Regions from separate parts of the Paenibacillus sp. EC2-1 genome, predicted to be linked through region 1. Evidence: riboswitches for the same ligand, from Rfam matches in the RefSeq annotation. Region 1 holds a riboswitch; each other region holds the start of a gene.
What was found. Region 1 has a riboswitch for thiamine pyrophosphate ahead of ACK8P5_RS21165 (ECF transporter S component). Riboswitches for the same ligand answer to the same signal wherever they lie in the genome.
Positions count from the first base shown of each region.

Region 2: linked by a shared signal. The riboswitch ahead of tenA (thiaminase II) and the one ahead of ACK8P5_RS21165 (ECF transporter S component) in region 1 are both predicted to bind thiamine pyrophosphate.
Region 3: linked by a shared signal. The riboswitch ahead of ACK8P5_RS25130 (thiazole synthase) and the one ahead of ACK8P5_RS21165 (ECF transporter S component) in region 1 are both predicted to bind thiamine pyrophosphate.

Region 1 covers NZ_CP186006.1:4,530,687-4,533,966, forward strand. Annotated here, with positions in the region: gene ACK8P5_RS21160 (ABC transporter ATP-binding protein) at 1-771, opposite strand, end outside; gene ACK8P5_RS21165 (ECF transporter S component) at 812-1,441, opposite strand; TPP riboswitch at 1,531-1,644, opposite strand; gene asd (archaetidylserine decarboxylase) at 1,810-2,610, shown strand; gene ACK8P5_RS21175 (SDR family oxidoreductase) at 2,622-3,280, opposite strand, start outside.
Region 2 covers NZ_CP186006.1:1,110,663-1,113,942, reverse strand. Annotated here, with positions in the region: gene thiD (bifunctional hydroxymethylpyrimidine kinase/phosphomethylpyrimidine kinase) at 1-202, opposite strand, end outside; gene thiM (hydroxyethylthiazole kinase) at 199-1,035, opposite strand; gene tenA (thiaminase II) at 1,079-1,774, opposite strand; TPP riboswitch at 1,915-2,018, opposite strand; gene ACK8P5_RS05215 (hypothetical protein) at 2,082-2,300, opposite strand; gene ACK8P5_RS05210 (sigma factor-like helix-turn-helix DNA-binding protein) at 2,252-2,608, opposite strand; gene ACK8P5_RS05205 (DUF4127 family protein) at 2,939-3,280, shown strand, end outside.
Region 3 covers NZ_CP186006.1:5,368,110-5,371,389, reverse strand. Annotated here, with positions in the region: gene ACK8P5_RS25135 (methyl-accepting chemotaxis protein) at 1-1,454, shown strand, start outside; TPP riboswitch at 1,575-1,682, shown strand; gene ACK8P5_RS25130 (thiazole synthase) at 1,885-2,655, shown strand; gene thiH (2-iminoacetate synthase ThiH) at 2,670-3,280, shown strand, end outside.

The sequences.
Region 1 (3,280 bases):
TGCTTTTGCCTTCGAATCTGCTCCAGCCTCTGATCGAATGTAGTCATCCCACACCCCGGGGTACCATATCCCGTAATCCTTCAGCTCCTGCTGATAAGCTGTAAACATATACTCTGGTCTACCTTCACCGAGGATCAGTCCACTAGGTCCAAACAGCACCACACGGTCAACATACTCCACCATCTCCTCAATCCGGTGCTCAACAATAATGAGCGTTCGCCCGTCTGAAACAGATTTTACGGCTTCCCATATCTGTTCTCTTCCCTCTGGGTCCAGCAGTGCAGAAGGCTCATCTAGAAACAGCACATCCGGCTGAAGAAGCAGAGCAGATGCGAGTGCAAGCCGCTGCTTCATTCCCTGAGAGAGATGACTGATAGGCATATGAAGGTCATCCAGCTGCAGGCCAACCTTACCTAGAACCTCTTTCATCCGAGCAAGCATATCTTCCTGCGGAACACTGAGATTTTCCAGCACAAAAGCCAATTCCTCGTCCACATACGGCATACAAAATTGTGTATCCGGGTCCTGAAACACATACGCCCACGAAGAGGGAATCTGCTGTCCCGCGCATTTCATAGGCACTTCTATTGCATTCGGAATCATGCCACTAAGCACCTGAAGCAGTGTCGATTTACCACATCCACTCGGTCCTAGGAGAAGCACCTTTTCTCCTTTTTTCGCTGCAAATGATACATCCTTAAACGTCAGCTGACTCTCGCCCGGAAACTTCAACCGCAAGTCTTCCACATAAACCGTACAAGGTGCATTCATTACCTCATCACCCTGCACCAGATGTTGATCCAGTGTGTTCTCATACATGCTGAGGATCATCCAAATCTTCATAGTCCTTAGCTGAAACCGGACGAAGCAGTGAGGTTACTCCTGTTCGTTCCAATGCTTTTGCCAAGACATACATGAGATATCCTGCAATCAGGGCCCCGCTAATAACACGCATGCTGTACTTGGCAATGAATAGCCACCAAGCATAGTCATCTGTATACGCTAAATAGAAATCCATAAACATCGAACCAACCGCAGATACTCCCCCGGCAAGAGCAACGACCCAGACCGAATACTTTTTATAGCGAAAAGCCGCAAATACGAGTTCTGCCCCCAAACCTTGGATTAATCCGTATAACAGCAAGTTAAGACCCCATCCACTTCCGAATAACACCTCCACATGAGCAGCTGCAAGCTCTGCTACAAGCGCTACACCAGGCTTACGAATCAGTAGAAAAGCAAGAGTAGCCGCAGCGAACCACATTCCATACAGCAACTCATCTGCTTCAAAAAACAACGGTTTAAACAGGTTATACACCGAGCCCCAAAAGTGGTACACCACACCAATCACAAGCGATACCAGAACGGTAACCAAAATATCACTCAATCTTAGTCCTTTTCTGACAGGTGTATTCAACTTTTCTTGAGTACTGGATTGCATCACAACTTCCCCTCTCTTACTTAAGATCTTTATCAGAGCACAACAAAAAACCGTCTGGAAACATGCGCAGACGGAAAGAAGGCCCTATGGATTGAGGGTCGGATATTCTCTACGCTGGCATTACCCAGTTCAGATTAACGGTCAGCAGCGGAATAATGTCTGCAGTCTCAGCCTGATTCACTCAAGCCCCCGTATTCCCTATTCGATTTTAAGCTGACTTAAAAATACACACGATCTCCAAAATTTGCAAGTCCCTTTTTTACAAATTCCCCTTTTTATTGATTTAACCCCTGTTCTATGTCAATATAATTCAGAGTGCGGATGGTTTGATCCGCCCATTGTTAATGCATGAGTAAAAGGAGAATCACATGGCTAAACAATTACTGAGGCTGATGACAGAACTATCTTCCCGTAAGTGGGTATCCCGGATCATGGGAGGCTTTTCCCACAGCAGATTGAGCCGTTATCTGATACCAACGTTTATACGAATATATCAAATCCCCGCCCATGAAGCGGAAAAAGAAATCCATGAATACCGTTCACTGAACGAATTCTTCTCCCGTCGATTGAAGATGGGGATGCGTGCAATCGATGAAACGGCCAGTGCAATGACCAGCCCTGTAGACGGAGTCATTACCGGTATGGGTCCTATTCATTCCGGTACCATCCTAAACGTCAAAGGCCAAGATTATACGATCGGCGATCTGCTTGCTAATTCCCCGCGAATGGAGAATTATACGAACGGTTATGTATTCGTGCTATATCTAAGCCCTACCGACTATCACCGGATTCACTCTCCTGTAACCGGGAAAAAGGCGGAAAGTGAGCATCTCCGTGGTAAGGTATACCCGGTGAATGATTTTGCGATGACGAACATCCGATCCGTCCTTAGCCGTAATGAAAGACTCATAACCTACATCACTCACGAGCATGGCGAAGTCGCTGTTGTTAAAGTCGGTGCGATGAACGTCAGCAGTATTAAATATGCCGATCCATCCGTAAGTGAATGGCGTAACGGTGACGATCTGGCCTACTTTGAATTTGGTTCTACCGTTGTTCTTCTAACAGAGAATGGTACGTTCACGCCTCGTGGTGACCTAACGGTCGGAGATAAGGTGAAGATGGGCGCACTTCTAGGTCTTCTTCATAAGCCGTCAAAAGAATCATAGAACTCGCTTGCCTATTTATTAAGCGTTCTTAGTACGATATGCCGAAACAACCGGTAAGGCAGTAACAACTTAGCTACAATAGTCATCCGTGTTCCAAAAGGGACTCTGTACCTGAACTTTGGGGAAGCGCTTCGAGCGATTTCCCCAACCAGTCGGGCAACTTCCTGCGGATCACCGCTTTTTTCAGCAGTTGTTCTGGAGAAATCCAGCACATTATTCAGCATTTTATGGTAAGGAGATCCAGCCTCCGCTTTTATATCGCTAAACCCTTTGCCCCAGATTGGTGTTCCGTATGCTCCTGGCTCAATCAGCACCACATCCATTCCGAGCGGCTGAAGCTCTAGTGAAAGACATTCAGCCATTCCCTCCACAGCAAACTTAGAAGAAGCGTATGGTCCATACCCAGGGAATCCGACGACTCCACTTATACTACTCATGAAGATAATTCTAGATTTTGGAGTTTTGCGCATGAGTGGCAGAGCTGTTTGAGTTACAGAGACGGTTCCGAAGAAGTTCACATCCATCTGTTTCCGCCATGCATCAAGCGATACCTCTTCTACAAATCCACCCACCGCTTCTCCTGCATTATTCACAAGAAGGTCCAGACGCCCCCAGCGATTATGAATCTCTGAAACAGCTTGCTCGATCAATTCCGGCTTACACACATCCA
Region 2 (3,280 bases), 2.0 Mb from region 1:
CTATCTGCTCGGCTACCGCTTCCGGAGGAAGTGGATAAACCCCATGAACACCCAAGGTGTTCTGTACCGTTACCGCAGTAATGGCAGACATGCCGAATACATCAAGCTCTTGAAATGTCTTCAAATCTGCCTGAATACCAGCCCCGCCACCGCTATCTGAGCCTGCAATCGTTAGCGCTCTTGGAATCCTATTACGGGTCATCGTGTATCACCTGTTCCAGCTACCTCTTCTTCTCGGATCGTGGAATATCCTGACAGGGAACCGGGATGCAGCTTCGCTAACTCATCAATAAAAGCAACTTGAAAGCTACCAGGTCCAACATCTGAGGTGAGTTCTGCCGCGCGAGCAGCGGCTGCTCCATAGAAAGCAAGCCCGGCTGCGCCTGATAACATAAGATCCGGCTCTATGGCTGCAAAAGCCCCTAATACAGAAGTTAATAGACAACCCGCTCCGGTTACTTTTGTGAGCAGCTCATGGCCCCCACTTATAACCCGTACGGTCGTACCATCTGTGATGACATCCTCTTCTCCCGTAATGACAACCGTTGTCTTCAACTCCTGTGCTGCTCGAATGGCTAGACTCACATGACTTTCACCCGTACTGCCACCGCCATCCACGCCTTTAATCTCCCGCGATTCGCCGACAAGATGAGCAACTTCGGCCGCATTCCCCCGTACAAGCGAAATCTGAACCTCCTTCAAGATACGCAGCGCTGACTCCGTTCGAAACGTTGTAGCTCCCGCACCTACAGGGTCCAGCAGAACCGGCACCCCATGCGCATTCGCTGAACGACCCGCGATAATCATGGCATCCACCAATTCACGAGACAATGTTCCAATGTTCAGCACCAGCGCCCCTGCGATTTTTGCCATATCGGCAACCTCATCGGGTGAATACGCCATAACAGGGGATGCACCTAACGCATAAAGACCATTTGCCGTAAAATTAGTCACCACCACATTCGTCATATTATGTACAAGCGGTTTATGCTGCTGCACCTTCCCTAATAACTCGGAAACCTCTTTATCTAACATCACACTCATCAGCCTCACTTTGTCGTTATGATGATGGAATACACTAAGAATTCACAGAACAGATCGCCTGCATCTGAACCGGCCACTCTTCCTGACGGTAAGCCATATCCCAGAACAAATACTCTAGCTGACAGCTAAGCATGAAATGCTCAGTCATGCGTGAACGCTCAGCAGCCGTGGCCTCCAAGGCCCAAGCATCTAGTTCATTGCAGAATTTAACGGTCGCACCATCCGCACGGTTACCATAGAATGTAATCCATTCATAGAACGGGTGAGACTCATCTGGATTAACCTCCTTCATCAGCTTTTGCCCAATCTCAAGATACGTCCATGGACAAGGTAGCAGCACCGCCATAATCTCACCCAGACTGCCTTCGTGAGCCACTGTCAACATATGGCGTATATAATGATGCGCTGACGGAGCCAGTGGATACCCCTGCATATCCTCATACCTAACCCCTGCCTCATGACAAAAATTCTGATGTGGATGTACCTCGCTATGTAGAATAAATGATATCTGTTCATTAAATACAGCAATCTCTTCTCTTGTCGTGCATTTAGAAATGGCAATCCCATAAATCCGCATGTATGCATTCAAATATTCATAATCCTGTTTGATATAATGAACCAGCTGTTCCTTCGTTAGCTTACCTTCTGCAATTCCTCTCACAAAGGGATGTTCAAATATGGCCTGAAAAATACCGTCCGCCTGTTGACGGAGCTCTTGTGTGAAACTCATAAGTCTTCCACCTCCAATTTTTTTGAAGAGCAGAAAGTCCCGTAAGAGTAACCACTTTCAGTGGACGCCAAAAAAAGCCGCCCCGAAAGCTGGAGCGGCTTCATCTATTTCAATCATTGCATAAGGATAAGGCAATAATGATATGACCGACTCCACTTTCCTACGCTAGTATGAACTAGATCAGGTTCAAAGGGTCCAAGATACTCTCTTGTCTCAGCCGCCAACGGCTCCCCTAGTGGACTTTCTATTCTATTGTCAATTACTGTACACAGGATTGGGATAGATGTCAAACGAACAAACTCCTAATCTATTCCTCCCCTTCTTTAATATAAGCTAATAGCTCCAACACAATTTCTGCTACCGCATCCTCTTTCGGTAGTTGGATAAATTGACTGGCTCTCACAATATCCTCCTTAAATAAATCGATAAGCTGTATCATCGCATCTGGATCATTATGCTGCGCTGCTTCTAGCAATGCTAGAAACTCACGGTCTGTGATAACTGGTTGATCATTCTTCGTTTCCATCGGTTCACCGCCTGTTGACTTATATTCAGCTCGCGTGCTACTTCGGATTCCGTCTGATCCTGTATGTACAGTTTATAAATAATGATCTTGCCTTGAGGGGGAAGTGTATTTATCAGCTGTTCAACCAACATTCTGTTCTCAGCTTGATCTGTAAAGTTCACTTTCGTATACATGCGTTCAAGATCATAGAAGGTACACTCCCGTCTCTTCAACGTCTTGGCGCGATATTGAATCCTCCAGCCAATCCGGTGGACCTCTCCCTGAACTCGCTCAAAAGCCGTCTGACCTGTATTCAATTCTTCATCCACTCCATTCTGTTAAGTTGCAAAGATAGACTATCATCACCAAAATATAAGAACATTTGTTCTGTTTATTCTATACAATACCACTTTTTATGGTGTTTGTAATGTTGATTTATGAATTTTCTAAGGTCATTTGAAAGTTGTTCTATATAGAAAAATGATTATTTTTCAAAAAAATAATTCTAGTGGTTGTATTTTCTATGTAACAATTACCTATATAGGTGAAGGCACCTAACAATAAAGAAACGAGATGAACTTGGGAAGAGGTTCATATCGATTCTTCACTTCCCTTTTGTATACGGCCTTTCATACTATAAACGAGGGAGTTGTATGGATATGAATATGAAAAAAGTTCTGTATGTACCTTTAGATGATCGACCGGTAAACCTAGATGATGTGATTGTTCAAGGAAGATCCGCTGGCATTGAAGTGATTACGCCATGCTTGGAGGATATCAAGAACCGAATGGACTCTCAGAAGACCGATTCAGACAATACACTCCTAAGCACATCTTCGCCTACATTCGGTAACACAACCAACATTCGCAAGTTCATTCTCGATCATGCAGCAGAGGTTGATGGCTTTATTATCTCAGCAGATATGCTCGCGTATGGAGGACTCATTGGGAGCAGAAGATTACGTACCCACGGCGGTTCAGCCTACCCAGACTATGATCCT
Region 3 (3,280 bases), 840 kb from region 1:
TAGAGAAGGCTTATGCGGATGCAAGTCAGTTAATTCAGGATACAATCTCATTAAGTCAATCGGCCCAATTTAAAAAGAGCTTGCAAGAACTGGATCAAGGAAACCAAGAGTTTAAAGAAAAGTATGATGAATTGATACAAATGATCCAATCGAAGAAATCATCTGATCAGATATTGGATTATTTTATTGCAGAAGTATTTCCACGTGGTATAGAACTGGACCCGATGGCTGAGAATCTGGCAAACGAACAGTTAAATGCAATGAAGGAAGCAAGTGAGGAAAGTACACAGCTTGTAAATCATGCCGTTACCAATGTGGCTGTAGTTAGTATTTTTGCTTTTGTTTTTGCTGTATTGTTCGGTTATATTTGTTCACGAATGATATCAAAACCGATAGTAACTATAGCAAAAGCTGTAGAGGAAATTGCGTTAGGTAACTTAACAGTAGAAGATATCAAGTTGAAGAATAAAGATGAAATCGGAGTATTGGCTCGTTCATTTAATCAGATGAAAGATAACCTCCAGAGATTAGTGCACAAGATTCGCATTAGTTCGGAGCATGTAGCATCTTCCTCCGAGGAGCTTACCGCAAGTTCAGAGCAATCCAGCAAGGCATCCGAAGCGATATCGATGACGATTCAAGAAGTATCCACAAATGCGGAAATGCAATCTCGAAATGTAGATGATAGTCTCCAGGCTATTCACGAAATGTCCTCTGGCGTACAGCAAATTGCTTCAAATGCACAAATGACATCATCTCTTACGATAGCAACGGCTCAAAAAGCTTTAGAGGGTAATCAGTCTATCCAGTCAACCGTTAGCCAGATGGATTCGATACAAAACACGATGCATCATTTAGCTAATGCTGTAACAGAGATGCAGGAGCAATCGAAAGAAATTGAAATGATTGTTGATGTAATAACAGAAATCTCAGCTCAAACGAATCTGCTATCACTAAATGCGGCTATAGAAGCTGCCAGAGCAGGAGAACAAGGACGAGGTTTTGCAGTGGTTGCAGGGGAGGTTCGAAAGTTAGCGGAACAATCTTCCCAGTCGGCTGGGCAAATTGCAGAGTTAGTTACAACGATTAATCAGCGTACATTCCAACTGGTAGAGAAGACGGAAGTTGGAGTGAGGGAAGTTAGTGATGGAATTCAAGTCGCACATTCTGCGGGTCAACTATTCGAGTTCATAAAAAATGATATCGATGAGGTCTCTAATCAGATTCAGGAGATATCGACCGCTTCACAGCAGATCTCTATGAATACAGAACAAGTCGTAGATGCGATTGGGTTCATATCAGAGGGCTCCAAAACCGTTGCAGCAGAATCACAGAACTTAGCGGCATCGACGCAGGAGCAACTGGCTTCTATGGAGGAAATTACATCCTCTGCATCATCGTTATCTAATATGTCAGAAGAGCTGCACAATTTAATTGAAAAATTTAAAATTTAAAATGAACCATCGCTGTTCAGTATGAAACACAAGGTTGACGTCACAAAAGGGTAATGTTACCATTACCCTAATTTCATAAAGAGTAAGCTCTATGTGTTGCATTCACGCATTGCTTACTTGGAAGTCCACTAGGGGCGCCTGTTATAGGCTGAGATAAAGCGATTTCGCTTTGGTCCCTTTGCACCTGATCTGGGTCATGCCAGCGTAGGAAAGTGGTAACGAATTCAATCTTTGTGTGTTCATGAATTCAGAACCGTTCTGTGCTGGAACGGTTCTTTATGTATTTAACCGTTCCTCCATTAGAACCGGGCTCTATTCATCTACCCCCTAGTGACTTCCTTATATGACATAAGGAGGTCTTTTTTGTGCTCAATTAATGAGGGAATGGAAGGGCGTAATCATCGATCACACACGAACTAGGAGGAGAACAATGGAGAATATACTTGAGATTGGCGGCGTAAAGCTGACCAACCGACTATTGGTAGGAACGGGGAAATATGCAGACCACAAAGAGATGAACGCAGCCATTACGGCTTCTGGGACACAGGTCGTTACCGTTGCTGTAAGAAGAGTAGATCTGGACGGTTCCGAGGAGAACATTCTGAATGACATTCCTGACAATGTACAGTTAATGCCCAATACTTCGGGGGCAAGAACGGCGGATGAGGCTATACGTATTGCAAGATTAGCAAGAGCATGCGGGATGAGCAATTGGATTAAGATTGAGGTTATCTCGGATCAGAAATACTTGCTTCCGGATAATGCGGAGACGATTAAAGCAACGGAGGTGCTAGCTAAAGAAGGCTTCGTTGTTCTTCCTTACATGAGCCCTGACCTCATGGCAGCTAAAGCCTTGGTGAATGCAGGTGCTGCTGCTGTAATGCCGCTCGGAGCGCCAATTGGCACAAACCGAGGCATCCGAATGAAAGAGATGATCCAGATTCTAATAGATGAGATTTCTGTTCCTATTATCGTGGATGCAGGGATCGGTAAGCCATCCGAGGCAGCGGAGGCAATGGAGATGGGAGCAGATGCGGTATTGGTCAATACGGCGATTGCTACAGCGAAAGATCCGGTTGGTATGGCGCAAGCTTTTGACTTGGCCGTGAAGTCTGGGCGCATGGGGTACCTGGCAGGACTTGGACGGATGCTAAGTAGCAGAGCAGAGGCCTCGTCCATTCTAACTGGATTTTTGGACTAAGAGGGAGAGATGAAATGAGCTTTTATGATATATACACCCAAGTCAAAGAGTGGCCGTTCGAGCGTTTCACGCAGGCTGTAAGTAACAAGGATGTAGAGAGAGTTTTAGGGAAGGATCGGCTAACCAATGAGGATTATTTGACGTTATTGTCTCCTGCGGCAGAACCTTATATAGAAATCATGGCACAACAAGCACATGAGCGAACCGTACAGCATTTTGGCCGAATCATTCAATTATATCAGCCTCTTTATTTGAGCGATTACTGTGTGAATACTTGTAAGTATTGCAGCTTCAGTATAGATAACGAGTTCCCAAGGCGTAAGCTGACGATGCTCGAGGTGGAGCAAGAAGCTAGGGCAATAAAGGCTAAAGGAATAAAGCAGATCATTCTGTTAACAGGGGAATCTCGCATTCATTCTTCAGTACAATATTTGAAGGACTGTGTGGATGTATTAAAGCATCATTTTGCTTCTATTGCGATTGAAATTCAGCCGCTGGATGTGCCGGATTATCAGGAACTCGTGAATGCAGGAATTGACGGTCTCACTGTATATCAAGAGGTTTATGACGAAGAGATCTATAAGGATATACATGTTAAAGGACCGAAACGAAACTATCGTTATCG